Linked DNA regions of Asticcacaulis excentricus CB 48. The protein of the gene in region 1 interacts with the protein of each later gene in a pairwise test. Links are inferred from orthologs where the notes say so. Each region holds a gene or a part of one and is shown in the gene's direction. Other genes may lie near its edges.

Region 1 (15,117 bases):
AAATTGCCGGGCTCAGAGAAGCGATCCAGACACAGTTCCAGCTCCGGCAGGGCCTCGGCCAGCAGACCTTTTTCCATCCACAGGCAGGCCCGGTTGAAGCGCGCCGGCAGGCTGTTGTCCAGCGAGATGGCTTCGTTGAAGAAGATCAGAGCCGTGTCGGCATCGCCCTGCGCCAGCAGGATGGTGCCCAGCGTATCCCACAGGGCGCTTTGCTTTGGATAGTCGCTCAGATAGGCCTGAAGCAGGGTGATGGCCTGATCGAACTTCGACTGTTCGCGCAGCGCCGCGGCGTAATAGTTGACCGCCATCAGGTGACCAGGGTCACGCTTGACGATCAGGCCGTAGAAGCGTTCGGCCATGTCATAAAGACCGATGCGGAAGGCCAGTTGCGCCAGATCGGCCGCGATGTCGAGCGAGTCCGGCTGATGCTTCAGAGCTGTTTGATAGGCGTCAAGGGCCTGCGGAATGCGGTCCTGCCGGTCAAGCGCGGTGGCCAGCGCCTGCCAGGCACCGGTATGGTCGGGCACGTGGCGTAAAAGGGCGCGGGCCTGCGTTTCGGCCTCGGCCCAGTCGCGCATCAGAAGGGCGCGTTCAACGCCCTGAAACTGACGGCGTATATCGTCGCTTGACAGGGCCTGCACCGGGGCGGCGACCTCACGGATCAGGGCCTGACGCATTTCCTCAAGAGGCACTGCCCACTCGCCGGGGGTGGGCGTCAGGAACATTCGGGCGCTGCCGTACCACGGGTAATAGTCGGTGCCCATCATGGGCCAGCTATTGGATGGGGAAAGAACCCAGATGGGGGTGCCGACGCTGGCCGCGATATTGCTGGTGGCGTTTGAGGGCCCCATGATCAGGTCCATGGCCGCGCACAGGGCGGCCAGATCGTCCAGATCCTGCTTCAGGTCGATGCCTGGCGGATTCCAGACGCTCAGGCCTTCGCGTTCGGCCTGACGCAGTTCTTCGCTGACATCGCCGTACTGAAGATTGACGAACACGACGCCGGGCGTGCGCAGGATAGGGGCCCAGCTTTCGAAGGGGGAATAGTAGCGGTCACGGCGAGAATGCTGGACAAGGCTTTTCCACAGAAGGCCGATCTTGGGCTCAGGCCCCAGCTTGTCCAGCTCGGCCTTCCAGTGGGCGACGCGTGCAGGATCGGGGGTGAGGAAGCTTTTTTGCCGCGGAAAGGCCTCTGCGTTAGGCCGGTAACGCGGCAGCAGGTCGCCCAGCATAACAAAGCCGTCATTGGCGCGGGTGGTGTCCATTCCGGGGAAGTGGCGCACCGTGATGCCATTGATCTTGCCCGTGCCGTGGGCGATCACCGTCGCCTGCGGGAAGCTGCGCGCATAGAGGGGAACAAGGCGTCTTTCCACGGCCAGCGTCAGGTGCCCGTCTGGTCCCAGTTCGGCCAGAAGGTCCGGCAGCACGGTGCCGAACAGGATTTCATCGCCCAGCCCCTGTTCTGTGGTGACGAAGACCGACTTGCCCATCAGGGACTGAGACAGATCAAGCGCCGGGACGTCGGTAATATACTTCATGCCCTCAAGGCTATGCAGCGACTTGCGCGCGGCATAGTAGCGATAGCCGGGCATCAGGTCGCCCTTACAGAAGTAGCAGAAGGCCATGGCCAGCTCCGCCGCCTCGATCTGGGCGGGCGAGACCATGCGCTTAATACCGGTTTCCAGGCTCTGGATCGCCTCGTCAATCTCACCCAGAGCACCTAGGATCAGGCCGCGATTGTGCCAGGGCTTGGGGTCATCCGGGGCGAACTTGACGGCTTCATCGAAGAAGAGGAGGGCGGTCGGCAGGTCGCCCTTGGCATTGACCACTGTGCCCAGCGTGTTCCACAGCGTGCCGTTGGACGGGTCTTTCTCCAGAAACGGCGTCAGGAGGGCGATTGCCTCTTCGAAGCGGCTGACCTCGCGCAAGCACGAGGCGAGGTTGTTGGCGACCTCAAAATCGTCCGGATTTTTGTCGAGGACATAGCGGAACAGCTTTTCAGCCTGCGTGTGCATGTCCAGTTGATAGGCCAGACGGCCCAGATCATTGGCGATGCCCGTATTGTCTTCTTCGAGTTGCAGGGCGGCTTCGAAACAGGTGAAGGCGCCTTTGATGTCTCCGGCCTTTTCACGGCATACGGCCAGGATATGCCAGGCCGTGCCGCACTTTTCGTTGACGCGCAGCGCTTCCAGCGCCTTTTGCGTCGCCCCCTCATATTCGGATTTCTGGACGAGGAGCAGAGAATCCTTCAAAAGGGTCAGCAGACGCACCTCGCTGATGTAGCGCGTGGCCTCCATCAGGGCTTCGAGGGCGGCTGAAGACCCGGAATCCCCCAGTATCGTTGAGGCCAGATCGGCCAGAACATCCTTGCTGGGCGGCGTGGCGGCGGCGTTCATCGCGATAGAACTGACCGTATCAGGTGTTGCCAGAACCTTTGCCGGGCCTATATCAAAAGCCTGCGCCGCGGTGGCGGTCTCAACAGCCCGATGTTTGATTGGCCACGTTTTTTTAGGCATTGGACTCTCCGCACCCCTCTGTACCCCACGCTCTGTGCCGCTTTCTGTATGGGGCATTTGACCGAAGGTGAGGACAGATGGTCATGAACGTGCAATCTTATGCGATGATTCGATTAAGATCAGGATAGCGCTACATCCGTTAAATTTGCGGATGTGCGAAACCGGATATTAACCGTGCGAAGCCTAAGCTGCTGGCCAAAAGGACTCTCATGCCGCTCAAACTGTCGCTCAAGCCGGGTGAAAAATTTGTTCTCAACGGTGCCGTCGTGCAAAACGGTGACCGCCGGTGTTCGCTTGTGCTCCAGAATAAGGCCTCGGTGCTGCGTGAAAAAGACATCATGCAGGCGAGCGAGGTGACTTCTCCGTCGCGTCACATCTACTTCCCGGTGATGATGATGTACCTTGATGAAGCGGGGGCGGAGAAATATTACGACGAATTCCTGACGCGCATGACCGAATTCATGAGTGTCATCGCCAATCCGGCGATTCTGGCGGAATGTGTGGTGATTTCCAAAGCCATTATGGGGCGCGAATATTACAAGGCTCTTATGGGCTGCCGTAAGCTTATCGAGTACGAAGACGAAAGACTTGGACATGTCTCTACAGGCCTATCAGAAGACGGCTCAGCGGAGTGAAGATCCGCGCCAGACGGAGTATCGTCTGTTTGGTCAGGTTACCCGCGCGCTGATGGAGGCGGCTGAGCTTGATCGGAGCGAGGTTTCTCGTCGCATGGATGCGCTCGACTGGAACCGCCGTCTGTGGTCAGTCCTGGGGACGGATTGCGCTCTGCCTGGCAATGGCCTGCCTGAAACCTTGCGCGCGCAGATCGTCTCCCTGTCTATTTGGGTCAACCGCCATACCTCGGCCGTCATGCGCGGTCAGGAAGAAATTGCGCCCCTGATCGAGGTCAATCGCCTGATTATGCAGGGTCTGATGCCTCGCCAAGAGGCGACGCCGTCCGCCGATCCGGCGTTTGTTGGTACAGTGCGGGCGTCGCTCGGTTAAAAATTTACTCTAGTGCAGTTTTTGCCGGGCAGGGCCGGTCGGTGAGGGCGAGAGTCAATGATTCTCGCCTTTTTCAATTTAAAAATATCCATTGAAAACAACGACAAAAATATTTAACGCGACCTTACGGGCTGGCATTTTCATTGCTAGGTAACGGGCAGGCCAAAATGGCTTTGCGGCAAAATTGCCGGTCAAATCCCCGACCAGAATGGAAAGGACGTTATCGATGCCGAATATGTCGATCAATACCAATGCGGGTGCGATGATCGCCCTGCAAAACCTGAACAAAACCAACAACGAACTGCAAACCGCGCAAACCCGCATCAATACTGGGTTGAAGGTTGCGAGCGCTAAGGATAATGGGGCGGTTTACGCCATCGCCACCCGCCAGCGCTCGGATGTGTCTTCCCTTGGTGCGGTGACGGAGTCGCTTGATCGGGCTAAATCGGCTGTCGATGTAGCGCTCTCCGCCGGCGAAAGCGTTGCGGATATGTTGACCCAGATGAAGGAGAAGGCACTCGCGGCTTCGGATACGTCCCTGACCACGGTCAGTCGTCAGGCGTTGAACGAAGATTTCAAAGCGCTGCGCGATCAGATTTCGAAAACGGTGAACAATGCGACGTTCAACGGAGTCAATCTTATCAAGAATGGCGCTTCAGCGATTGCTCCCCTGGCCAATGCGGACGGCTCGTCAAAGCTGACCGTGGCGGCGCAGGATCTCAGCCTGACGGGTAGCACGATCACGCTTTCGGCGGGTTCGGCCTTTACCTCGGCGGCACAAGCAAAGACCATTGCTGATGCCGTGGATGTGTCGATCGCCAATGTCTCTGCGGCGCTCGGCCGTCTTGGGACGTCGTCGAAATCGCTGGATGCGCATGCGCAGTTTGTTTCGAAGTTGGTGGACTCGATGGAATCGGGGATCGGCAACCTTGTGGATGCCGATCTGGCCAAGGAAAGTGCGAAGCTTCAGGCCTTGCAAACCAAGCAGCAGCTGGGTGTGCAGGCCTTATCTATCGCCAATCAGGCTCCGGGTGTCGTTACCCGGCTGTTCCAGTAAGGTCTTTAAAGGCCGGAGTTGCGGGTCCAGGCGGGCCCGGCTCCGGCTTTCTTTTTGCCTGAAGCGTGCACGGCAAAAATTGCCGGTCTGGGCAAAAATTGCCGGCAACAGGCAAAATCTGCCGGGCGCAAGGTGTGGTTAAGGCATATATAATGCTTATATTTCAATTACATGCAGTGATTTTCCGTTAGCGGAGGTTTGGCCCGCCGCTTGCAGCCAAAGGGTCAGGCAAAATGCCGCCGGACGACAAAATGTCTCCGGTTCATCTAGAAGAAGGACTAGACCTATGGCGCTCAATAGCGTGAATACCAACAGCGGAGCTATGATCGCTCTGCAAAACCTGAACAAGACCAACGCCGACTTGCAAACGACCCAAACCCGTATCAACACGGGCCAGAAGGTCGCCAGCGCTAAGGATAACGGCGCCGTCTTCGCCATCGCTCAAGGGCAGCGCGCTCAGGTTTCCTCGCTCAACGCGGTTCAGGAATCGCTCTCCCGTAACCAATCTGTCGTCGATGTGGCCATCTCGGCCGGCGAATCCGTTTCCGACATGCTCTCGCAGCTGAAGGAAAAGGCCCTTGCAGCTTCGGACTCCAGCTTGAGCACGGCCAGCCGCACCGCTCTGAACGAAGACTTCAAGGCGATCCGCGACCAGATCGGTAAGACCGTCAATAACGCTACGTTCAACGGCATCAATATCATTAAGAGTGGTGGCTCGGCGCTCTCGGCTCTGGCTAACGACTCGGGTGGTACGCTGACCGTGGCGGCCCAAGACTTGTCTCTGACGGGTCTGAGCATCAACGCGACGACGATCGGCACCAAGGCTGCGGCTTCGGCGGCGGTTGCGACCCTTGCGACCAAGATCGACGACGTTTCGGCCAAGCTGGCGAAGCTCGGTACGTCTTCGAAGTCGCTGGCTAACCACGCCAACTTCATCAGCAAGCTGTCGGACTCGATCGAAAACGGGATCGGCAACCTTGTGGATGCTGACCTGGCGAAGGAAAGCGCGAAGCTGCAGGCCCTGCAAACCAAGCAACAGCTTGGCGTTCAGGCCCTGTCGATTGCGAACCAGTCGACTTCGACGGTTCTGAGCCTGTTCCGTTAAGGAATGACGGGGGCGGCGTTTTGACGTCCGCCCCTTTTTTCTCTGATCTGACGTCTGGCTCGGCGTCACGGTCATAAACAGAGGGCGCAACGGCGTAAGTCGCCGTGCGTAATACAGGAGATGATTACGAATGCAGTAACCCCGCCCGCCGTCACCGACCCCACTCAGGTTAAGCCCGTGGAGCCGGTAAAGCCTGTTCAGGAAGTCGCTCCTGCGACCTCGGGCAGTCAGACGGAAAACGGTCTGTCGAATCATGAGCGGGCGCAGTCCCAGCCGGCCTATATGCTTAAACTGACGATAGATAAGGACCCTGACAGCGGTGAGTTCATCTATCGCGCGATTGATCGCTATACCGGCGAGGTTGTCCGTCAGTTCCCGCAAAAAGAGCTGCTGGAAATGCAAAAATCGAGAAGTTACAAGGCGGGAAGCATCGTCAGGACCGATATCTGACGTCTTTTTTCGGATTGTGAGTTGTGATATTCACCGCGTACCTAACAGGGTCGCGGATAAAGGCGTTTGCATGAATTAACCTTTTGGTTACCATGTTCGTTAAGACTTCTGAGTCGTAGCGTATATGGAGAATCCTCATGCCGACGGTAAGCGTCAATACCAATAAGACAGCCATGACGGCGTTGCAAAATCTGAATGCAACGACCCGCAAACTGGAATCGACGCAGACCAAGATCTCCACAGGGCTTGAGGTATCCAGCGCTAAGGATAATGCGGCGCTGTATTCGATCGCGCAGGGGCAACGCGCGGACCTCAGCTCGCTCAGCGCTGTGAAAAATTCGCTCAACCGCGCTACATCGGTCGCTGATGTGACGCTGGCCGCCGGGGAATCGGTCTCCGATCTTCTGGTACAGATGCGCGACAAGGTCGTTTCGGCCATGGACCCGTCGCTTTCAACGGCCTCACGAAACGCTTTGAATGGTGATTTCCGCGAACTTCTGCGCCAGATCAGCCATGCTGTAGCCAACTCGTCTTTCGATGGTACGAACCTGCTGAACGGTTCAATCACCAACGGTATTAAGTTTATCGATAATGCCGATGGCAGCTCGGTCGTGACCCTGTCTTCCCGCAATTTCAGTCTGGGTGGCGCGATCATCACCATGTCGGCGGCGGCCGATGTTTTGACCTTGACCAAGGCGACATCCGCTCTGGCCCGTCTGGATGCCTCAATCAATAATGTTAATGCCAGCCTTGCCGCGCTGGGCTCCGAGGCCAAGCAGATCGAGGGGCGTCAAAATTTTGTCGCAAAACTCTCCGGCGCTATCGAAGTCGGTATTGGCAACCTGGTTGACGCTGATCTGGCTAAGGAAAGCGCGCGCTTGCAGGCACTTCAGGTACAGCAACAGTTGGGCACGCAGGCTCTTTCGATTGCCAACCAGTCGCCACAGGCCATCCTCCGGCTCTTCCAGTAGGCGCTTATTTTTGCGGCCTGAGCAAAACCCGTCGGCATCCGGCGGGTTTTTCGTTACTCTGTCGGCCTTTTTGTTACGGGTTAACGCTTCTTAAGCTTTGATCTGTGACAATGGCACTTATGACCGTGTCGTTCGATACCAGCTTATTGACGAGTTATTTCAACTCGAAGGTCCGTGCCTCTTCAGGTGCGGCCAATGCAGCTGCGCCGACGACAGCGACCAGCCCGACGGGGACCACCCGCGCGCCGACGGCACCGTGGGAAAAGGGCGGCACGCCGGAAGATACGCTGGTCAAGAATATCCTCTCCGGAAAGAGCTTTATTCGCGAATCGGCGGTCAACCTTGATCTTGCGGGCGCGTCGAACGACTACAAAAAGCTCTACACCCTCTATACGGGGCTAAACTCCCTGCGCGCCGTCGCGGCGAAGGCGCAGTCGATTCTGACGGGTGGGAGCCCCGACTCGATCAGCAACAAGACTGAACTCAACAGCCTGCGCCGCCGTTTTGACGCGGGGCTTGGCGAAGTGAGTACTTACGTTAAGGATGCTGATTACGAGCATCTGAATCTGATTCAGGGGAGTATTACCGACAAGCTGAAATCGACGGTGGGCATAGCGCGCACGGATACGGCCTATTTCGCCAAGGACATCCACTCGGGCACGGCGACCAGTGAGGTCGAGGCCTTCAAGGGCAATGTGGCCTTCGATATTTCGGTCAAGCGGACGGGGACGACGGACCCGATCAATGTCCATATCGACCTTGCGGAAATGGGCAGTGAAACCCGTTCGATGTCGAGCGTCGTCAGCTTTATCAACGATAAGCTGAAAGCCGCGGGACTTTCGACCAAGTTCGCCGTTCAGCGGACGGCGGGCGGGGACAAGACCGTCGAGGTTAATGGTAAGACCGTCAAAGTCGGCACCAATCCCGATACGTTTTCATTGAAAATTCAGGGGGACTCGACGGAGGCCCTAACCTTTAGTGCCGCCCCTACCGGAGATTCGGTTTTCGTCGTGCAAAAGACGGGCGATACCGACAAGACGACGAAATACAACAAGGAAACCAAAAAGTTCGAGACCGTCACGCCCAAGCAGACCACCAGCATGGTTAAGTTCAGCACGGGAGGCGATACGGTGTCCGCGCCCGGCGATACCTACTGGACGGCAGGCCGCAGCGTCCAGAACGACCTTGAGGGGTCGATCAAGACCGTGCATCAGACCGTGTCCGGGCCGGATGGCTCGGTCTATGTGCTGGCCGATGTCGATGGCACCACAGAGGGTCAGACGATCAAGGGCACGCAGGACGTCGCCCTGATCAAGTACGATTCGGCCGGTAATGTCGTCTATGCCCGCACCCTGGGCGCGGCCGACAGTGCCACTGGCTATGCGCTGAGCGTCGGCGATGATGGCAAGGTTGCCATTGCCGGGTCGGTGACCGGTACGCTGGCGACCGTTACCACCACCACCTCAAGCTATACGGTGGATGGCAAGACCTTCACCACAACCTCGACAAAGGAAGACAGCGGGACGTCCGGCACCAACAAGACCCTGGCCGACAGCTTCGTCACGGTTTTTGATTCTGCCGGTCAGGAAATGTGGACCAAGCGCTTTGGTTCCACCGATGAGGATGCGGCTTTGGCGGTGACATTCGGGTCGGATGGCTCGGTTCAAGTGGCCGGCAAGACGCGCAGTGTCATGCAGGGCGGCGTCGGGTCGGCGGGCGGCTGGGACGCCTATATCCGCAGTTTTGACTCGTCCGGAAAAGCGACCGCGACGGTGCAATACGGCACTTCCGGCACCGATCAGGCCAGTGCGGTTAAGGTAGATGGCACGACGCTCTACGCCGCCGGTGTCGAAGACGGAAATATCGTCCTGCGCGCCTATGACATCAGCGATCCGGCTAAACCCACCCTGACGGGCACGCGTAATCTGGGCGGCTTAGGCGGCGGTCAGATCGGCGCCATCGACGTCTATAATGGCAAGGTCTATGTCGGGGGTTCGACCGGCAATGATAGTATTCTGGGCGGCGGATCGGGCAGCACAGCCTTCCACGGACACTCCGACGCCTTTGCCGCGACCGTCTCTACGGATTTCGCCTCCACCGCTGGTGACAAGGTCGTCTATTACGGCGGGGCAGGGGAAGAAAAGAACGTCAAGGTGCAGTTCACCGACGGCAAGGTCTATTTCGCCGGGCAGACCGAAGGCGAAATAGATGGCACGACCAAGATCGGCGAAGCCGACGCCTATCTGGCGCGCATGGATGTGGCCAGCGGCGTGGTTGAATGGAGCCAGCGCTATTCGGGCAAGGACGGCGAGGTCGATCCGCAGGCCATGGCCGTCACAACCAATGGGGCCTCGGTGCTGGACAAGCTGGGCCTGCCCAGCGGCACGATCGAGTATAAGGATTCGACCCTTCTGACCTCAGGCACATCGGTGCGGGCCGGGGACTCCTTCTATCTGCGCGATGCCGGCGGCTCTCAGAAAAAGATCATGATCGAAGCCAATGACACGCTGGACACGCTGGCCAAGAAGATCCAGCGCGCGGCGGGGTACAAGCTCAAGGTGACGGTGGCCAAGGTGACCGGTAAGGCCGAGTCGCAACTGGTCATCGAGCCGCAGAACAAGACCAGCCAGATGGAAATTGTCAAAGGCCCGGCGGGTAAGGACGCGCTCGAAGGGCTGGGGTTGACCGAAGGCCTAGTCCGCACGGCAGAGGACACATCCGCTTCGTCTTCCTCGAAAAAGACAAAGACGGATACCGAAAAGCTGTTTGGCCTGAAGTTCAATGCCGACGTCAACCTGAACTCGGAAGAAAGCATCACGGCGGCGCTCAAGACGCTGGACGATGCGCTGAAAAACGTGCGGTCCGCCTATCGCTACCTGCGCTATGGCGAAGACACGACGTCGTCGGATGATAGCAAGAAGAAGACCAGTTCAGCCGGTTCGGCCGCTTACTGGAATGCCCAGGCTTCCAACTATTCTGCGGCGCTCTCCCGCTTGACAGGCGGCGCATAAACAGGCCTTTAGGGGGAGACAAACTCACCTCCGAGGGGATGGATTATGGCGCTGAATCGAAAGCAAACGATCTGGCTGGCGGGTGCAGGCGGGGCCCTGTTGCTGGCGGTGCTGATCGGATGGGCGATCTCCAGTTCGCAAAAAGAGTCGCCGCGCATGAATACCGAAGGTCCGGGCCTTGTCCTCGACATCGACGATGCGCCGACTCTTGACGCCAAGAAGACGCTGCGCTGCTTTGTGAATGGTGAATTTGTGGGGCAACTGACCATCGCCGACTGCGCCAAAAAGAATGGCGTGGCGGCCAATGCGCTGGATGTGGGCGTCGATGAAAGCGGCGAAATGACCGCCGCCCCGACCGCCTCACTGGCCCCGCCGCCGGTCATTTCCGCAGATAAGGTGGCGCCTGTGGTTGTCGATTCGGGCGAGCCTGTGGCCGCAACCGCCCCGACCACCGGCCCTTCGGGGGCCTGTCTGCGCTTTGCCGGCAATGAGTGGACGCGCCTGTCGGACGGTATCTCGCTTAACGCCTGCGCGACCTTGCTTTTTGACGGCCGCTGCGAACGTCCGGGTTCGGCCTCCTATGGCCGCTGGGGCAGCCAGACCCTGCGCCTCGTGCCCAAGCGCGTTGAAATTTCGGATGATAACAAGACCTTCCGCACCCTGCTCGAACAGGGTCAGGGCTGCTCGGTAAAGTAAGGAGCCACTCATGGCGATGAAACCTGTTCTGTGGCTTGTCGCCGGCGCGGCCTCTCTGATGCTCGCCGGGTGCGAAAAGACGGCCGTGGAAGCACCTGATGCCAAAAATGTCTGCTTCCATATCGGCTTTCCCAAGGATCAGCCGCCGAAGTTCAACGTCATTAAAAAGGACGTGCCGTCGCTGGAATATTGCGCGGCACATCTCGACGCCCTGCGCATCAAGTTCCTCAGCATAGGGTCGCCACGCAAGGAGATCGTCGGGGTCTATAACGGCACCTTCCTGTGGTCCACGCCGCGCGGCATCCGCATTTCCAAGAATTTCGAAGGCCCGGCCATGCCCTTTCTGACCAAGGCCCCGGATGGGCGTCTGGTGATCCCCAGTGCCTTTGAAGTGCCGCGCGACCGCAACTTCTCCGAGCCGCAGACCCTGCCTGACAATCTGCCTGAAAAGAAATAAGGGGCTCCCGCGCAGCGCGAAAAGATGTGAACAAAGCGTTAACATCGGCTTGGCAAGCGGCGTTTTGCCGCCTATGCTCAGGCCTTAGCAATTAATGTGTCCGCCGAATCGCGGGCAGAACGGAAGGCGCAGCGTATGGCGGGCTCGGTCAACAAGGTCATCATTATCGGCAATCTGGGTAAAGACCCAGAAATCCGCACGCTCAATTCGGGCGAGCGTGTCGCCAATCTGACAGTGGCCACCTCGGAACAGTGGCGCGACAAGATGACGGGTGAGCGCAAGGAAAAGACCGAGTGGCACCGCGTCGTTATCTTCAATGACAACCTGGCCAAGATCGCCGAGCAGTACCTGCGCAAGGGCTCGACCGTCTATCTCGAAGGTTCGCTGCAAACGCGCAAGTGGACCGATCAGCAGGGCGTCGAAAAGTACACCACCGAAATCGTGCTGCAACGCTTCAACGGCAATCTGACGCTTCTGGGCGGCCGTGGCGACAGCGGCGGCGGTTCGTCGTCTGCGGGCGGTTATGATCAGGGCGGCGGCTATGGCGGCGGTTTTGACGACGGCGGCTACGGGGCCCCGGCCTCTTCGGGCCCGAAGGCGCAGGGCTCCGGCCCCAAGCAGAACTTCGATCTCGACGACGAAATTCCGTTCTGAGCATTGCCAAATTCGAGATAGGTTCGAACCCAAAGCCTGCGGTCATACCGCAGGCTTTTTGGTGGCGCTTCAAGGCCGCTGAACAGGCAAAATAAATGTTAACAGGCGGGCTCTGAATTCCCCTAAAACGCCTTCCGGATTTGGGGATTAGTCGCAAAAGTGCTACGGTGCGCGTTAACCAGTGCGCCGACGTGTGATTCCCGTCCGGTGCTGATGACTATGCAATGAAACGGGCTTCATGACCGATACTCCTGCTTCCGGCCTGCCGACGCCGCACGGTATTTCGCACGTCACCATCGAGGATGAACTCAAGCGTTCCTATCTCGACTACGCCATGAGCGTGATCGTTTCGCGCGCCCTGCCGGACGCGCGTGACGGTCTAAAGCCCGTGCACCGGCGCATCGTCTACGCCATGTACGAAGAGGGCCGTACCCACGACAAGAAGTACGTCAAGTCGGCCAATATCGTCGGTGACGTGATGGGTCGTTACCACCCGCACGGCGATGGCGCGATTTATGACGCCCTTGTGCGGATGGCGCAGCCGTTTTCGATGCGCCTGCTGCTGGTCGACGGTCAGGGCAATTTCGGCTCGGTCGATGGCGATCCGCCGGCGGCCATGCGTTACACCGAAAGCCGCATGACGCGCGCGGCTGAGTCGTTGATTGCCGATATCGACAAAAACACGGTCGATTTCAACGACAACTACGACGGCGCCCGTCAGGAGCCGTCGGTGCTGCCGTCGCGCATTCCGAACCTGCTGGTCAATGGCGCGGGCGGTATCGCGGTCGGTATGGCGACCAATATCCCGCCGCACAATCTGGGTGAAATCATTGAGGCCTGTCTGGCCATGCTCGATGATCCGGAGGTCAGCACCGAGACCCTGCTCGGCATCGTGCCCGGCCCGGACTTCCCGACGGGCGGTGAAATCCTTGGCCGTTCCGGCGCGCGTCAGGCGCTGCTGACCGGTCGCGGTTCGGTCATCATGCGCGGTAAGGCCTCGGTCGAGACCATCCGCAAGGACCGCGAAGCCATCATTGTCACCGAACTGCCCTATCAGGTGAACAAGGCGACTCTGATCGAGCATATTGCGGAAATGGTGCGCGAAAAGCGGATCGAAGGCATTTCCGATATCCGTGACGAATCCGACCGTCAGGGGATGCGTATGGTCATCGAGCTGAAGCGCGATGCGTCCGGTGACGTCATCCTCAATCAGCTTTACCGTTATTCGGCGCTGCAAACGAGCTTTGGCGTCAATATGCTGGCGCTCAACCACGGTCGTCCGCAGCAGATGGGCCTGCGTAAGTTGTTGGAAATCTTCCTTGATTTCCGCGAAGAGGTGGTAGTCCGCCGCACACGCTTTGAACTGAACAAGGCGCGCGACCGGGGCCATGTGCTGGTCGGTCTGGCCATTGCAGTAGCCAATATTGACGAAATCATCCACATCATCCGCTCATCGGTCGATCCAACCGAGGCCCGCGAACGCCTGACGGCAAAGAACTGGCCCGCCGGGGACATGTCGCCGCTGATCGAGTTGATTGCCGACCCGCGGTCGATCGTCTTTGAAGGCGGTGAGGTGCGGCTGACTGAAGAACAGGCGCGCGCCATTCTGGCCCTCACCCTGTCGCGTCTGACCGGCCTGGGTCGCGATGAAATCTTCGGCGAAGCCCGCACCCTGGCGGCCTCTATTGCCGAATATCTCGCCATCCTGTCGTCGCGCGAACGCATCCTCGGCATCGTGCGTGAGGAACTGGAAGAGGTGAAAGCCCTCTATGCCGAACCGCGCCGCAGCCTGATCGTCGATGGCGAAGCCGACATCGAGGACGAAGACCTGATCCCGCGTGAGGACATGGTGGTGACCGTGACCCATTCGGGCTACGTCAAGCGCACCCCGCTCAGCGCCTATCGCACCCAGCACCGCGGCGGTAAGGGCCGTTCGGGCATGGCGATGAAGGACGAGGACGCCATCACCGGCATCTACGCCGCTTCGACGCACCAGCCGATGCTGTTCTTCTCGTCTACGGGTAAGGCCTATAAGCTGAAGGTGTGGCGTCTGCCGCTCGGCACGCCGCAATCCAAGGGCAAGGCCTTCGTCAACCTGCTGCCGCTGGACAAGCACGAGACGGTGACCAATATCCTAACTTTGCCGGAGGATGAAGCCGCCTGGGATCGTCTGGATATTGTGTTCGCCACGCGCTCCGGCGACGTGCGCCGCAACAAGCTGTCGGATTTCGTCAACGTCAACCGCGCCGGCAAGATCGCCATGAAGCTCGAAGAGGGTGACGCCATTGTCGGCGTGGCCCTGTGCACCGAGGATCAGGACGTGTTGCTGTCCACCGCATCGGGCCGCTCGATCCGCTTCGCCGTCGATGAGGTCCGCGTGTTCAAGGGCCGCGACTCCACCGGCGTGCGCGGCGTGCGTCTGGGTGAGGACGACACGGTCATTTCCATGGCCATTCTGCGCCGCGTTGAGGCCACGCCGGCCGAACGCGCCGCCTATCTGAAGCACGCGGCTTCGCTGCGTGCGGCGGTGACGGGCGAAGGCGAAGAGGCGACGGTGGTGGTCGAAGAGGAGGCTGAAGAAGGCGCGGAAGACGCCTCGCTGAGCGTCGAGCGCATCGCCGAACTGGGGGCAGCCGAAGAGTTCATCCTGACCATCGCTGATACGGGCTTTGGCAAGCGTACCTCGTCTTATGATTATCGTCGCACCGGTCGCGGTGGTCAGGGCATTGTCGCCATCGACCTGTCGAAGCGTGGTGGCAAGTTGGTCGCCTCCTTCCCGGTCGAAGACACCGATCAGCTTCTGCTGGTCACCGATGGCGGGCAACTGATCCGCACCCCGGTGTCGCAGATCCGCGTGGCGGGCCGCAATACGCAGGGTGTGACCATCTTCCGCACGTCGGGCGAAAAGGTCGTCTCGGTCGAACGTCTGGCCGAAACCGCCGAAGAGGACGGCCCGGACGAGGCTGAGCTTGCCAGCGGGGGCGATGCCGGATAAGGCTTGCCCCACTGAAAGATAAGGAGCCACATCAGATGGCCAAAAGGATAGGGCTCTACCCCGGAACCTTCGACCCGATCACCAACGGACACTCGGACATTATCGGCCGGGCGGTTAAGCTGGTCGATCATCTAGTGATCGGGGTGGCGCGCAATACCGGTAAGGCACCGGTCTTCACGCTGGATGAGCGGGTCGAGATG
Region 2 (14,886 bases), on another replicon or contig:
GGATCAGATCGGGGGTGGACACAGCCTGACACTGGTTAAGGTGTGAACGCCAAGGGTTTTTGTAACCGGAGGCGGCTCTCCCTCTTCGGGTGTCAGGGGCTCTCTCAGAGCCTGTGTCAACCCGTCTGAAGCCGCCACCGCATTGCGTAAGAGTTGGGGAAAAATGATCGGGGCTTTGATAACATGCCAGGCGTAAACAACTGGTCGCCGATCCAGCCTGAAATGGTATGGACTAAAGTCGCATCCGCGCTTCGTCATGAACTGGGTGAGGGGCCTTACAATTCCTATGTCGCGCCGTCGGCGCTGCGACAGAATCCCCTGGGCGACCCGGTGCTGGTGACGCCGACACTTTATGCCCGCGACTGGTTCGCTCGCAATGCCCTGCGCCGTGCCAACGAGCTGTGGGCGCAGCACGATCCGGACCACCGTTCGCTGGAACTGAAATCGCGGGCTGAATTCGACGATCAGTCGAAGAGCGCCCCCATGACACCGGTGACCCGCACAGATAGCGCCGAAAACGCACCGGCGGCTCCTGTCGTCAGTTTTCAGGACGCGGTGGCCCGTGTGGCCGGGCTCCAGGAACGCCTGACGTTTGAGACCTTTGTGCCTGGTCGCGGCAATGAATTCGCCTACACCATGTCGCGTCAGGTGGCCACCTGGGCGGATGGGCACTTTAACCCGGTCTTCTTCCACGGCCCTTACGGCTATGGAAAAACACACCTTCTGAACGCCATCGCCTGGGAAGCGAAGGCCCGTCGTCAGGACGCAAAAGTCGTCTATCTGACCGCGGAAAAGTTCACCTCGACCTTTGTGAAATCGCTTCAGGACCGCTCGACTGCGGCCTTTAAGGATGAACTGCGCAGTGCCGATTTGCTTCTGATCGACGATGTGCATTTTATCGGCGGCAAGACCTCGTCGCAGGAGGAGTTGTTTCACACCTTGACCGCGCTGTTGGAAAACAATAAGCGCGTGGTGTTCACGGCGGACCGTCCGCCGTCGCACCTCAACGAAATCGAAGCGCGTCTCAGATCGCACCTGTCTTCCGGACTGGTCTGCGCTCTGGATGTCGCCGATCAAAGCCTGAGAATGGGCATTATCGAGCGTAAGCTCGATCAACTCGCTAAGCGTCTGGGCGTCGCCCAGAAGCCGCAACATGATGTACTGCAATTTTTAGCAGACCGCGTACCGGGTTCTATCCGAGAGCTGGAAGGGGCCGTTAATACCCTGGCCGCTTCGGCCGGTGCGCGTCTGGGGAGTTTGACTTTGGACGAAGCTATGGCCTTGCTGCAACCCAACCTGAAGGTATCGGCTGAGCGCCGCGTGACGGTCGATGAAATCCAGAAGCTGACGGCGGATCACTTCGCCCTGAAGCAGGCGGATCTTCTGTCGGAGCGCCGGACGCGCTCGGTTGCCCGCCCGCGTCAGGTGGCGATGTGGCTGTGCAAGCAGCACACGACGCGTTCTTATCCGGATATCGGCCGCCGTTTCGGCGGGCGTGACCACACCACGGTTCTGCATGCCGTGAAGAAGGTCGAGGAGCTGCTGCAAAGCGATGAACAGATCGCCAAAGACGTGGAAGCCCTGACCCGCAAACTGCGCGGCTGATTAGCCGGTTTAACCGGTTGACGCCGCTTAATAAACATTTAAGGTCTTACGAAGCGCCGGGGCAACTGCCCCGGCCTTTTGCTCTCTACCTACACGGCCGCAAAGGCTGGTCAAAACTTCTGGCCAAAAATTCCGGCCAAAAATTCTGGGATGCCAAGATGCAGCTAATCATTGAACGTGGCGCACTCCTGAAGGCACTGGGCCACGTCCAGAACGTGGTGGAACGCCGCAACACCATCCCCATACTGTCGAACGTGCTTCTGTCGGCTGAAGGCTCACAGGTGTCCTTCTCAGCGACCGATCTCGATATGGAGATCGTCGATTCCGCAGAAGCCATCGTCGCCGTGCCGGGTCAGATCACTGCGCCGGCCCATACCCTCTACGAAATCGTCCGCAAACTTCCCGACGGAGCGGATGTCGAACTGCGCTATCAGGCCGGTGACGATCCGCGCCTCACCGTACAGGCCGGGCGCTCGCGCTTTGCCCTGCCCGTGCTGCCCGCCGGTGATTTCCCGGTCATGTCAGGCGACCATGACGGCACGACCTATGCGCTGCTGAAAGAAGACTTAAAGCGCCTGATCGACAAAACGCGCTTTGCCGTCTCGACCGAAGAGACGCGCTACTATCTCAACGGCCTTTTCCTTCACACCCTGACTGAGGACGGATCAGGCTATCTGCGTGCCGTGGCTACCGACGGCCACCGCCTGGCCCTTGCCGAAATGCCGGCTCCGGACGGTTCGATGGGCAGCGCCGGGGTTATCATCCCGCGCAAGACCATTGATCAGGCCCGCCGCCTGCTGGACGACGGCACGGGTTATGTCGAACTGACCGTTTCACCCGCCAAGATCCGCTTCAACTTCGGCACTGCGGCCCTGACGTCGAAAATCATCGATGGCTCCTTCCCGGATTATGGTCGCGTGATCCCGAAGAACAACGACAAGCTGATGCGTATCGACACGGGCATCCTGTCGCGCGCCGTCGATCGCGTTTCGACCATCTCAGCGGAAAAGAGCCGCTCGGTGAAGATGGCGATCGAGCCGGGGCGTCTGACGCTCACCGTGCGCAATATCGAAGCCGGTCAGGCCGTCGAAGAAGCGGAAATCGACTACGATTCCGACTCGCTCGAAATCGGCTTCAACGCCCGCTACATCCTCGATGTGATGGGGCAGATCGCCGGTGAACAGGTCGAACTGCGCCTCAATGATGCGGCCTCTCCGACCCTCGTGCTCGATACCGCAGATCAGGGCGTACAGTACGTGCTGATGCCGCTGCGGGTGTAGGCTCAATTTTTCGCCCTGCTCCACATTTTGGCAATGAGACAAATGGTCAGATCGAAACCCGGGGTTACCGTGTGTTTCGATCTGACTTTTTCGTTTAAAGGGCGCGCATGAAAACCCGCATTCACGCCCTGAGCCTGACCGATTTTCGCAGCTATGACCGGCTTGATGTCGATTTGTCCGGGCGGTCGCTATATCTGTTCGGCCCCAACGGCGCAGGTAAGACCAACTTTCTTGAAGCGATCAGCGTCCTCAATCCCGGTCGGGGTCTGCGCGGGGCGGCCGTCAGCGATCTGGGGCGTCGCCTTCCGCAGGAGGCCAAGGGTCGCGCCTGGGGCGTGTCGGTCGAGCTGAAAAGCGCCGAGGACGATATCCGCATCGGCACGGGGTCCGACCCGCGCAGCCTTGAAAAGCGTCTTGTGCGCATCGACCAGCAAACCGTCCCGGCGGGGCGTCTGCTCGATCATATTCGCCTGGTTTGGCTGACCCCGGCGCAGGACCGTATCTTCCTTGAGGCGCGCGCCGAGCGGCTGCGCTTTTTCGACCGCTTGGTCTTCGCCGCCACACCTTCACACGCCACGACAGTTAGCGCCTATGAAAAGGCCCTGCGTGAGCGGCTAAAACTGCTGGTGCAGGGTCCCGCCGACGCCGTCTGGCTCGACGCGCTGGAGGAGAGGCTCGCTGAGGCCGGAAGTGAGATGATTGGGGCCCGCCGCGCCGCCCTGAGCGATCTTCAGGCGGAAATCGAAGCGCACGAAAGCGCCTTCCCAAAGGCGGATCTGGGACTGATCAACGAAGCGTCAGACGCCCGGGAACGCGAGACCCTGAATACCGCCTTGCGCGAGGGATTTGCCCGGGCCCGTGCCCGTGATTCGGCGGCGGGGCGCTCGCTTTTCGGGCCCCATCGCACGGATCTCAGCGTCTTTCACCGCGAAAAAGATCGTCCGGCCGCGGACTGTTCCACGGGGGAGCAAAAAGCCCTCGTTCTGAACCTGATTTTGGCGCAGGGGTCGAGACTTTCGCGTGTCAAAAGCGCACCGAATCCTGTAGTATTACTTGACGAAGTCGCAGCGCACCTCGACCCGATTCGCCGGGCGGCGCTGTTTGATGAAACCGATCGTCTGGGCCTGCAAACCTTGTTTACAGGCACGGACGAAAGCCTCTTCGACGGATTGGCCGGGCGTGCGCTTGGGGTTCGTGTCGAAGGGGGCCAATGGGTAGAATTTAGGGACTAGGCATGGCCGAAAACGAAGAGCATCCGGAAGTCGTCGAAAACGCTTATGGCGCGGATTCGATCAAGGTTCTCAAAGGGCTGGATGCGGTGCGCAAGCGCCCTGGCATGTATATCGGCGACACGGATGACGGGTCGGGCCTGCACCACATGGTCTATGAAGTCGTCGATAACGCCATCGACGAAGCGCTGGCCGGTCACGCCACCCGGGTGGAAGTGATCCTCAATGCCGATGGGTCCTGTTCAGTCTCCGACGACGGGCGCGGGATGCCGGTCGATATCCACGCCGAAGAAGGCGTGTCGGCAGCCGAAGTCATCATGACGCAGCTCCATGCCGGCGGCAAGTTTGACCAGAACAGCTACAAGGTCTCCGGCGGCCTGCACGGCGTCGGCGTCTCGGTCGTCAATGCCCTCTCCGACTATGTTGAGCTGAAAATCTTCCGCAATGGCAAGACGCACGAGGCACGCTTTGAGCTTGGCGAAACCGTGCGTTCGGTCGAGGTTACCGGCGACGCGCCCCTGCGCGAAAATGGCAACCCCCTGACCGGTACCATCGTCACCTTCCTGCCGTCACTGAAGACCGGCCCGGACCAAGGCACCTTCACCTTCATCGATTTTGACCGCAAGACGCTTGAACACCGCCTGCGTGAACTGGCCTTCCTCAACTCAGGCGTCCACATCCGCTTCGCAGACCTGCGTGAGGCCGAGCCCTACGACATCATCCTGCATTACGAAGGCGGCATCGTCGAATTCGTCAAGCATCTGGACAAGTCAAAATCACCGATCATCAAGGAGCCGATCGACGCGCGGGGCCTGCGTGACAAGGTCGAGGTTGATCTCGCCCTGCAATGGAACGACAGCTATCACGAGACGATGCTGTGCTTTACCAACAACATCCCGCAACGCGACGGCGGCACCCACCTGGCGGCCTTCCGTGGCGCCCTCACGCGGGTGATGTCGGCCTATATGGAGTCTTCAGGCCTCGCCAAGAAGGAAAAGGTCTCGGTATCGGGTGAAGACGCGCGCGAAGGCCTGACCTGCGTTCTGTCGGTCAAGGTGCCGGACCCCAAATTCTCGTCGCAGACCAAGGACAAGCTGGTCTCCTCCGAAGTGCGTCCGGCCGTCGAAGGCATCGTCTTCGAAAAGCTGTCGCAGTGGTTTGAAGAAAACCCGGTCGAAGCCAAACAGATCGTCTCCAAGATCATCGAAGCTGCTGCCGCCCGTGAAGCGGCCCGCAAGGCCCGCGAACTGACCCGCCGCAAATCGGCGCTCGACATCAACTCGCTGCCAGGCAAGCTGGCCGACTGTCAGGAACGCGACCCGGCCAAGTCCGAACTCTTTATCGTCGAGGGTGACTCGGCCGGTGGCTCGGCCAAGCAGGGCCGTAACCGTGAAAATCAGGCCATCCTGCCCCTGCGCGGCAAGATCCTGAACGTCGAACGCGCACGTTTTGACAAAATGCTGTCGTCGGAAATGATCGGCACGCTGATCACGGCGCTAGGTACCGGTATTGGGCGAGATGATTTCAATATCGAGAAGCTGCGCTACCATAAGATCATCATCATGACCGATGCTGACGTGGACGGCGCGCACATCCGTACCCTGCTTCTGACCTTCTTCTACCGTCAGATGCCGCAGATCATCGAAAACGGCTATCTCTATATCGCTCAGCCGCCTCTGTATAAGGTCGCCAAAGGCAAGTCGTCGCGCTACCTGAAGGACAACACCGAAATGGACGCCTTCCTAATCGAGGAAGGCACGTCTGAGGCGGTTCTGGAACTGCGCTCAGGTGAGCGTATCACCGCTCAGGACCTTGAGGCTCAGGTACGTATCGCCAAGACCTTCAAGGGCAGCGTGGACCGTCTGGCCAGCCGCGCCCCGGCCTTTGCGATCGAACAGGCGGCACTGGGGGGCCTGTTCGGCGACAAGCCCGATCTGGCACTGGTCGCCAAGCGTCTTGATCGTCTCAAGGAAGACGGTGACGGTGACTGGAGCGTCGAAGCCAATACGACCAGCCACGGCGGCTATGTCTTTACCCGCGTGCGTCGTGGCGTATCGGAAAAGATCGTGCTGGATGACGGCCTGATCCATTCGCAGGACGCCCGCCGCCTCAATGAGCGGACGCTGGAACTGGGAGACCTGTTCAACGAAGTCTCGACCTTCCGTCGCAAGGACAAGGCCGCAGACATCCGCGGGCCTCTGGACCTCGTCGCCGCCGTTCTTGATGCCGGACGCAAAGGCCTGAGCATCCAGCGCTATAAGGGCCTGGGTGAAATGAACCCGGATCAGCTGTGGGAAACCACGCTGGATAAGGACGCCCGCACCCTGCTTCAGGTAAAGGTCAATCTGACCGACGAAGCCGACGACCTGTTTGTCAAACTGATGGGTGATCTGGTCGAACCACGCCGCGAGTTCATTCAGGACAATGCGCTCGATGCTGAAGTGGACGCCTAACGCCACCTACCACCCTCTTTTAAAACCGCCGGGTCAACACTCCGGCGGTTTTTTCTGCGGCAAGTGTCGATTTGCGATTCTTTATATAACGTCACGCGCCCCGCATCCCATCGGTGATGCATCCCCCTCAGCCCCACTTCTCACCTCCACGGTTAGCTAGAGCGTTTGCGCGGAGGCCCTCATTGCGCCTCGCGGCAATTGATGCTGGGGATGCATGACTTCCGACTTGCACGCGCTCATCGCTCTAAAGTGGCAAAAAGGGCGCCGCCTATCTCGGAAAACTTATGGCCTTGACCACCGATAGCCTAATTAAAGCGTGGCGCCGATGGCCCCAGGTAAAGGTCAACAGGGACCGCTCTGGCGGATAGTTGGAATTCGTAGGCTGGAAATTTGAAAATCAGTGCCTGCAAAACAAGCGGGACTGGAGAATGTTTAATGTTTCGAATCGAAAAGGTGATCGTAGGCGCGGGCGAGTAGCTTTCATGCATCAAGGGTAGGAGCACGGAACTCTGTTCAACCGAGCTTTATGATGCCGCTCCGCTGCTATGATCCGGTACCATCAAGGTCGATACGGACTGGGTATCGGTAGATTAGGCGATCAGATCACATTCCTGAACCAGGCGGTCGGCCGGAATATGCCAGGCCTTGTTTATTTTACGGATCATAGCGAGTGTCAGGGGGCGTTTGCGGCGAAGTATTTCTGTCGCGCGGTTTTTGCCGATCAGATTGGCTAGATCGGACTGGGTCCTGCCCTGCGCTTCCATGGCTGCCTGAATGGCTTGAACCGGATCGAGGTTCTTTGCGATAGGCCAGCGGCGCTCCTCGTAGTCATGAACGAGAGTGATCATGATGGCGAGCTGGTCATGTTCCGGCGTGCCTTCGGCTGCGCTCCAAAGGCCTTTCATTTCTTCCAGTGCGGAAGCGTGATCGTCATCGTTCTTGATAGGGCGAATGTCCATGATCAATACTTTCAGAATTGGTCGACGGTCGTTGCGTCGATCCGATCATATTCGGCATGAGTGCCAATATACAACCCTGGGAGATTTCTGCCCACGAAGTAGATTTATGACCATCCTGTCGGGTAGTTTTTTCAAATCCATTTCGACCTCAGCCAGAAAGGCGTGCCTAGAGGCTCTATTCTTCTGGCTTCTGATGCTATCCAGCCCGGTCATCGAAACGCCCGATGCCGAGCTGGACTAAAAATGGCTAACGGCGTTTCTTGACCGGCTTTAGGGGTGTAATCTGAATAACCCCACCGCCCGAGTTGGCCAATCGCAGTGTGAGACTTTGCTGGGCATCGACATCAATTTCGCTCTTCTTCACGCTCGAAGGGTGATCGCCATCTTCCCAGACAACCGCTTTATAGGCGCCTCTGCCAAGGAAGTTCAACGGCACGCTAATCGTCTTTGCACCGTCAGTCATCGCCCCCACATACCAGCTATCGCCTGAACGGCGTGCGATAACCACACATTCGTCAATGTCCCCAAGGATGAAGCGGGTCTCGTCCCAGGAGGCGGGAACGCGCTTTAAAAAGTCAACACCGTCCTCTGGACTTCCGTCCGGCTTCTTGTAGGCGGGCGGACTGTCAGAAACCATCTGAAAAGGGCTCTCGTAAACAACATACATCGCCAGTGCGGCCGCTCTGGTGGTCATGACATAAGGGTTCACGAAGCTTTGCTTTGCGGGAAAATCTGCCGGCGTCGTGTGTCTGAAACCACCCGGCGTATAGTCCATCGGCCCGAGCAGCCCACGGGTAAAGGCCAAGGTCACGTTGTGCTTGGCAGTTATGCGCTGGCTCCATTTGTTGTTTTCTGCGCCCAGCACCCCTTCTTGGGTCATGTAGTTTGGCCAGGTCCGGGTTAAACCTGCAGGCGGAAAGGCCCCATGGAGGTTGACCATGAGCTTGTGATCAGCGGCCTTCGACAGAAGTCGCCGATAAAACGCCATGATCTCCTGATCGTTGCGGTTCAGAAAATCGACCTTCACCCCCTTAACGCCCCACCGTTCATAGGTTGCCAGCGCCTCTTCAAGTTGGGCATCCAGTTGCTGCCATTGCAGCCAGACCCATACGCCGACACCCTTCGCTTTAGCGTAGCGTACGATCTCGGCAATATCGATTTCCGGCTTGGGTCGGGTCACATCGGCGTTCGCAGTGGGCTCAACGGACGATCCAACAGACCAGCCTTCGTCGATGAGAAGATATTCAAACCCCATTTCGGACGCGAAATCCGCATAAGCCTTATAGGTGGCCGTGTTCATGCCTGAGGTCTGACCATTGGCATTATGGGGGGACGGCAGAGGAAAGGCGTTGCCATTCCACCAGTCCCAGGCTGACAACCCGGGCTTAATCCAGCTTGTGTCTGCAATCATCGAGGCGGAAGCGAGTGTATTGATCAACTGGGACTCGATCAGCTGGCCATTCGTATCTCCCATCATCACGACGCGCCACGGCGTTTTAAAGTCGGTCGAAACGTCTAGCTGAGCCGCTCTGGTGCGGAACCGTGCGCCGGGGTCATTGTCTTTGCGAGGGGTCAAGACCACGCGTAAACCCGGTGTGCCGTCGTTAAGCCCCGTATAGTAGGCCCCCGGATAGTCTTGTGGATCCGATTCCGCGATAGCAAATGCGGCGGAACCCGTGCGGCAGACGACCGGCGCCTGGAACAGATGGAAGGGGCGAAACTGCGAGGCCTTAATCGCATCATGCTCGCCTTCAAAACTGTTCTCAAACCGTCCCTGGTTCAGACCGTGACAATCAAAGTCGTCGCTAAAGCGAAATGAAGTCGCCTCGTCTTGGATGTTTAGCGCCGAACGACCGGGCTGTTTAGGAACGACATAGCGAAACGCAATCCCGTCATTATAGGCCCGAACGATCAGATCCAGTCTCGCCAATTCAGACTGCCCGGTTTCAATACTTATATGACTTTCCTCGTACGAGGCGCGGACGTCTTTCGACTTCCCTACAGGCAAGGTGTAACGGTCTTCGCCCGTCACTGTTTTGGAGGCTGAAAGCTTTGCGCCCCTCTCCCCCAGTGTTGTGCCAAACGGGGAGCTGTTTTGCAAAATGAGCCCAAGCGGTGAGGCTTCAATCAGAGCCCTTTGATGCCGGCTTACACTGAAAGTAAGTGCCCCCTTATCGCTCACCACAACGTCCACACGATTACGCTTATCCGGAGACGTTGTTGAAACGGTTTGCGCCGCCGATGATGTCGCCGCAACCGCAAAAACGGTGATGGAAACGCATTTCAAACAAGACCGAAAATCGAACACCATGAAGTCCTCCCTATTTGTATGATATTGGGAGCTATCACGTGACCAAGGTCAAGATCTGAAAACGCGGCCTTTACGGTGAAGGGCCACTTTAAGGCAATGGCGTCACCTTTAGTGGCGGACAGCCAACTTTCCTAAGGACAGGAAACGGCATCGCCCTGCCCTTACAGGCCAAGGGCTGCCTTGCGGTAAAGGCGGATCTTTCACGAAGCGGCAATCCCAGGGCCACAAGGAATGGGCCCTGGAACATGTCCCGCTTCGAAAGCTTCACAGTTCGCAGTGTCTTACCAGATAGGACGCAAGAGCGCCTCGAAGACACTCAAATGCGGCGCGAGCTAGCCGCGAAGGTCGCGCTTTGCCGCGACCCGCAGACGCAAGGCGTTGAGCTTGATGAAGCCCGCCGCATCGCGGTGGTCATAAGCCACCTTGCCCTCTTCGAAGGTCACCAGATCCTGATCATAGAGGCTGTAGGGGCTTTCGCGGCCAATGACCGTGACATTGCCCTTATAGAGCTTCACCGTCACGCGACCGGTGACCTTGGCCTGCGAATAGTCGATCGCAGCCTGAAGCATTTCGCGCTCCGGCGAGAACCAGAAGCCGTTATAGACCAGCGAGGCGTATTTCGGCATCAGCTCGTCTTTCAGGTGCATGGCGCCGCGGTCGAGCGTGATCGACTCGATGCCGCGGTGCGCCGCCAGCAGGATGGTGCCGCCGGGGGTCTCATAAACGCCGCGCGACTTCATGCCGACGAAGCGGTTTTCGACGAGGTCCAGACGACCGACGCCGTTGTCGTGACCGAGCTGGTTCAGCTTGGTCAGAAGGGCTGCCGGCGACAGGGCTTCGCCATTGATAGCCACCGGATCGCCCTTTTCAAAGTCGATGGTGAAGACCTCGGCCTTGTCCGGCGCGGCTTCCGGGGCGATGGTGCGCTGATAGACGAACTCCGGGGCTTCGACCGCCGGGTCCTCCAGCACCTTGCCCTCGGACGAGGAGTGCAGCAGGTTGGCATCGACCGAGAAGGGCGCGTCGCCGCGCTTGTCCTTGGCAATGGGGATCTGGTGCTGTTCGGCAAAGGCCAGCAGAGATTCACGCGACGCGAAGTCCCACTCACGCCATGGCGCGATGACCCTGATATCGGGCTCAAGGCCGTAATAGCCCAGCTCGAAACGCACCTGATCGTTACCCTTACCCGTCGCACCATGACAGACGGCATCGGCGCCGACCTTGCGAGCGATTTCGATCTGCTTCTTGGCGATCAGCGGACGCGCGATCGAGGTGCCAAGCAGGTACTGGCCTTCATAGACGGTGTTGGCACGGAACATCGGGAAGACAAAGTCGCGCACGAACTCTTCGCGCAGGTCTTCAATATAGATGTTTTCCGGCTTGATGCCGAGAAGCTCGGCCTTCTTACGCGCAGGCTCCAGCTCCTCACCCTGACCAAGATCCGCGGTGAAGGTCACCACCTCGGCATTATACTCAGTCTGAAGCCACTTCAGGATGATCGAGGTGTCGAGGCCGCCCGAATAGGCGAGGACGACTTTCTTGACGGGCTTTTCAGTAGGGGAGGTCATGAGGCAACCACTCCGGTCAGGGGGTAAAACAGTTGCTCGCGCGTTTAAGACCCCTCCCCTCAAGATGCAAGGATTAATGCAGAAGCGAGAGGGCCATCTTATGCCATTGGGCTATGGTAATGCCGTTACTCTGGTCGATGGCCAGAGGGTGGTCTTTTTGTGTGACTGTAAATATCGGAACCAACCCAGGTTCACGGCATTGTACAGATAAAGGTAATTCAATAACCGAGCCGTAAGACCTTATCGGGCTACATAGCCAACCGAAATATGGAGTATCGTCTGCACGGTCCAAGGCATCCCAACGATCGCTCATGTGGCAAAAGCTGTCTTCGCTTAGTGAAGACCACACTGAAAATTCCAAATAATCCTGCTTTTTCAGTATGGGTATCCGAATATGCCCACGAATGAAAAAATGCCTATCATCGACAACGCATTGATCTTTATTCAAAAACACCCGGCGTTCAAATTCATCGTCAGCGGCAAAAGCACGCCAAGGGGCATCAATGCCGAAACACAGGGGCATATCATCATGCGCCTCGCCGCAATGACGGCACTTCCATGATGCCGAACAAATGATCCCCCTAAACGCAAACCCCGTCCGGTAAGCCGAACGGGGTTGAGTATCTATACACTGACCTGTGTCCCAAGCTCCACAACGCGCCCCGGCGGGATATGGAAGAATTCCGTCGGGTTGGTGGCGTTGCGCATCAGGAAGATGAACAGGCGATCCTGCCACAGCGGCATACCGGACGTCGCCGAGGCCACAACGCTGCGGCGACCGAGGAAGAAGCTGGTGGCCATGATGTCGAACTTCAGGCCCTGCTTGCGGCAGATACCCATGGCTTTGGGCAGGTTCGGGCTTTCCATGAAGCCATAGTGAACCGTGACACGCTTGAAGTCCTCATCGAGCTTCTCGATGGTGATGCGCTCAGATTCGTGGACACGCGGGATGTTGCGCGTATCGACCGTCAGGATGATGTTCTTCTCATGCAAAATCTTGTTGTGCTTGAGATTGTGCATCAGGGCGACGGGTGCGACTTCGGAATCGGAGGTGAGGAAGATGGCCGTGCCAGGTACGCGGTGCGGGGGGCGGGCCTTCAACATGTCGATCAGGTCCGTCAGAAGGACGCTGTCGCGGCGGGACTTTTCAAACAGGATGCCCGATCCGCGCACCCATGTCGCCATGATGGTGAACAGGCACGCCCCGATGAGCACGGGCAGCCAGCCACCGGAGAAAAAGCGCAGCATGTTGGCGCTGAGGAAGGACAGGTCGAGAATCATGAAGGGGACGATGAAGGCGAGAACACGCGGCCAGCCCCACTTCCACATCTGACGCATGACAATAGCCGCCATCATGGTTGTAACCACCATGGTCCCCGTCACAGCCAGACCGTAGGCGTGGGCCAGAGCCGATGAGGTCTGGAAGGTAACCATCACCACCAACACGCCGACCAGCAGCATGGTGTTGAGTTGCGGGACGAAAATCTGACCTTCCTGCGTTTCCGACGTACGCTTCACGTTCAGACGCGGCAGGAGGCCCAGTTGGATGGCCTGCTGTGTCAGGGAGAAGGCGCCGGTAATAACCGCCTGAGATGCCACGACCGTAGCCATACCGGCCAGCAGCACCAGAGGCAGACGCAGGGCCAGCGGGGCCATTTCAAAGAACCAGTTCATTTCCTCAAACGGACGCCCCGCCGCCTGAGACGCATCGAGAACCGTCAGCGCCAGTGCCCCCTGCCCCAGATAGTTGAGTGTCAGGCACGGCAGCACAAAGAACAACCAGGCCGCCTGAATGGGCCAGCGACCGAAATGGCCCATATCCGCCGTCAGGGCTTCAGCTCCGGTCACAGTCAGAAAGACCGCGCCCAGCACAATGAAGCCGGCCATCCCGTGTTCAGACAGGAATTTTACGGCGTAGTAGGGATTAATAGACGCCAGTATTTGCGGGTTGGCGATAAACTGACCAATGCCCAGCGCCGCCATCGAAGCAAACCAGACCGCACAGATGGGGCCAAACAGCAGACCGACCTTGGCCGTTCCGTGGCTTTGAAAGGCAAACAGGCCGATCAGCATGACGCCTGCAATCATCAGAACCAGTTCATTGGAGATGCTGTTTTCCAGCGCCGGAATGGTGCGCAGGCCCTCGACGGCCGACAGAACTGACATGGCCGGCGTAATCACCGCGTCACCATAAAACAGCGCTGCGCCTATGATGCCGAGCGTAAAGACGACCGCCGTGCGCTTGCCAATGGCTTGCTGTGCCAGCGCCATCAGCGACAAAACGCCGCCTTCGCCCTTGTTGTCGGCGCGCATGATGAAGCCGACATATTTGACCGTGACCACAAGGATCATCGCCCACAGGGCCAGCGATACGACGCCCAGAATTTCCGGACGCGTCACGCCGTCGCCTGCGGCCGCGTGCAAGGCTTCCTTGAACGCGTAGAGCGGCGAGGTGCCGATGTCACCAAAGACCACACCAATAGAACCCAGAGCCAGCGCCCAGAAACCCGCGTGCTTGGCGTGGCTTTCTGTGGACTGCGGTTGTGAGGGTTTGTGCGCGGACGCGACGTCCGCTCCGGTCTTTTCGCCGGTGGAGACCGAAGCGTCCGGGGAGGGACTGGCTTCGGGAGGGGTATCCCCGATCATGCAATATCTCCTGAGAGACCACACAATCGGGTCCTCGCTTGAACGGCGGGCCTCTTACGCCCATTTCTAGCCAGATTCAATCCACATTGCATCAGGCCTCCGCTTGGTCACGCGATTCCACTAGGAATGGCAGTCAAATTATCGTAATTACGGAGAGATCATGTCCGACAGTCAGAGATTTCCCGTCGCCGCACATACCCTGGCCTATCTGGCCCACAAAGGGGCCTATTCGCGTGAACAGGCGGTTTCTTCGTCGGTGCTGGCGGCCTCCATCCCGACCAACCCGGTGGTTATCCGTCGCATGACCACGCAACTGGCCAAGGCCGGCCTGGTCGATACCTGCTCGGGCGTCTCCGGCGGCACGTGGCTGCTCAAACCCGCTGAAACCATCCCGCTGGATCAGGTGCTGCATGCCGTGCACGGCTGCGCCCATCTGGGCTCGGCCCCACCCGGAGCCGATGGCTGCCCCGTCGGCCAGGCTATCCCTAAGGCGGTATCGGGCGCCATGAAAGCGGCCAATGCCGCCGCGACCGAAACCCTTTCGAAAATCACTGTCGCCGACCTCATCCGGAATATCTGATGCGCAGACTGGCCCTCATTACCGGCGCAACTTCGGGCATTGGCCTCGCCTTTGCCCGCGTCTATGCCAGCCACGGCTGGGACGTGGTGGTCACGGGCCGCCGTCAGGAGCGTTTGGAAAAGCTGGTTGAAGAAATTCGCCTGCGCTTCGGCGTCGAAGCCTCGTTCGTCGTGGCCGACCTGTCCGAAGTGGGCGCGCCGCAAAGGCTGATCGACTATGTAACGTCGCTTGGGCGCAAGGTCGATGGGCTGGTCA

The links.
Region 2: the proteins of gyrA (region 1) and gyrB interact in binary tests that used the Escherichia coli proteins (3 or more experiments, as listed by UniProt). The link is inferred for Asticcacaulis excentricus CB 48 from one-to-one orthologs.

Annotation. Positions count from the first base shown.
Region 1 is NC_014817.1:794,417-809,533, reverse strand. Bases 11,840-15,117 are described here. They hold gyrA (DNA gyrase subunit A), read left to right. Parts: upstream 11,840-12,160; coding sequence 12,161-14,917; downstream 14,918-15,117. Other genes in these bases: coaD (pantetheine-phosphate adenylyltransferase), read left to right, coding at 14,953-15,117; ssb (single-stranded DNA-binding protein), read left to right, coding at 11,840-11,922. Outside these bases: ASTEX_RS19470 (tetratricopeptide repeat protein), read right to left, coding at 1-2,516; flagellar biosynthesis repressor FlbT, read left to right, coding at 2,726-3,151; flagellar biosynthesis regulator FlaF, read left to right, coding at 3,111-3,521; ASTEX_RS15430 (flagellin), read left to right, coding at 3,748-4,578; ASTEX_RS15425 (flagellin), read left to right, coding at 4,865-5,683; ASTEX_RS15420 (flagellar protein FlaG), read left to right, coding at 5,804-6,133; ASTEX_RS15415 (flagellin), read left to right, coding at 6,271-7,104; ASTEX_RS15410 (LVIVD repeat-containing protein), read left to right, coding at 7,215-10,115; ASTEX_RS15405 (hypothetical protein), read left to right, coding at 10,161-10,811; ASTEX_RS15400 (hypothetical protein), read left to right, coding at 10,822-11,268; more of ssb, read left to right, coding at 11,404-11,839. UniProt on the Escherichia coli protein: A type II topoisomerase that negatively supercoils closed circular double-stranded (ds) DNA in an ATP-dependent manner to maintain chromosomes in an underwound state.
Region 2 is NC_014816.1:223-15,108, forward strand. What follows is about bases 3,797-6,843. They hold gyrB (DNA topoisomerase (ATP-hydrolyzing) subunit B), read left to right. Parts: upstream 3,797-4,119; coding sequence 4,120-6,567; downstream 6,568-6,843. Other genes in these bases: recF (DNA replication/repair protein RecF), read left to right, coding at 3,797-4,117. Outside these bases: chromosomal replication initiator protein DnaA, read left to right, coding at 184-1,605; dnaN (DNA polymerase III subunit beta), read left to right, coding at 1,764-2,885; more of recF, read left to right, coding at 2,993-3,796; ASTEX_RS00025 (helix-turn-helix domain-containing protein), read right to left, coding at 7,158-7,526; ASTEX_RS20925 (hypothetical protein), read left to right, coding at 7,633-7,767; ASTEX_RS00030 (glycoside hydrolase family 97 protein), read right to left, coding at 7,774-9,837; ASTEX_RS00035 (argininosuccinate synthase), read right to left, coding at 10,170-11,405; ASTEX_RS21025 (DUF2199 domain-containing protein), read right to left, coding at 11,479-11,928; ASTEX_RS00040 (potassium transporter Kup), read right to left, coding at 12,030-14,051; ASTEX_RS00045 (Rrf2 family transcriptional regulator), read left to right, coding at 14,212-14,631; ASTEX_RS00050 (SDR family NAD(P)-dependent oxidoreductase), read left to right, coding at 14,628-14,886. UniProt on the Escherichia coli protein: DNA gyrase negatively supercoils closed circular double-stranded DNA in an ATP-dependent manner to maintain chromosomes in an underwound state.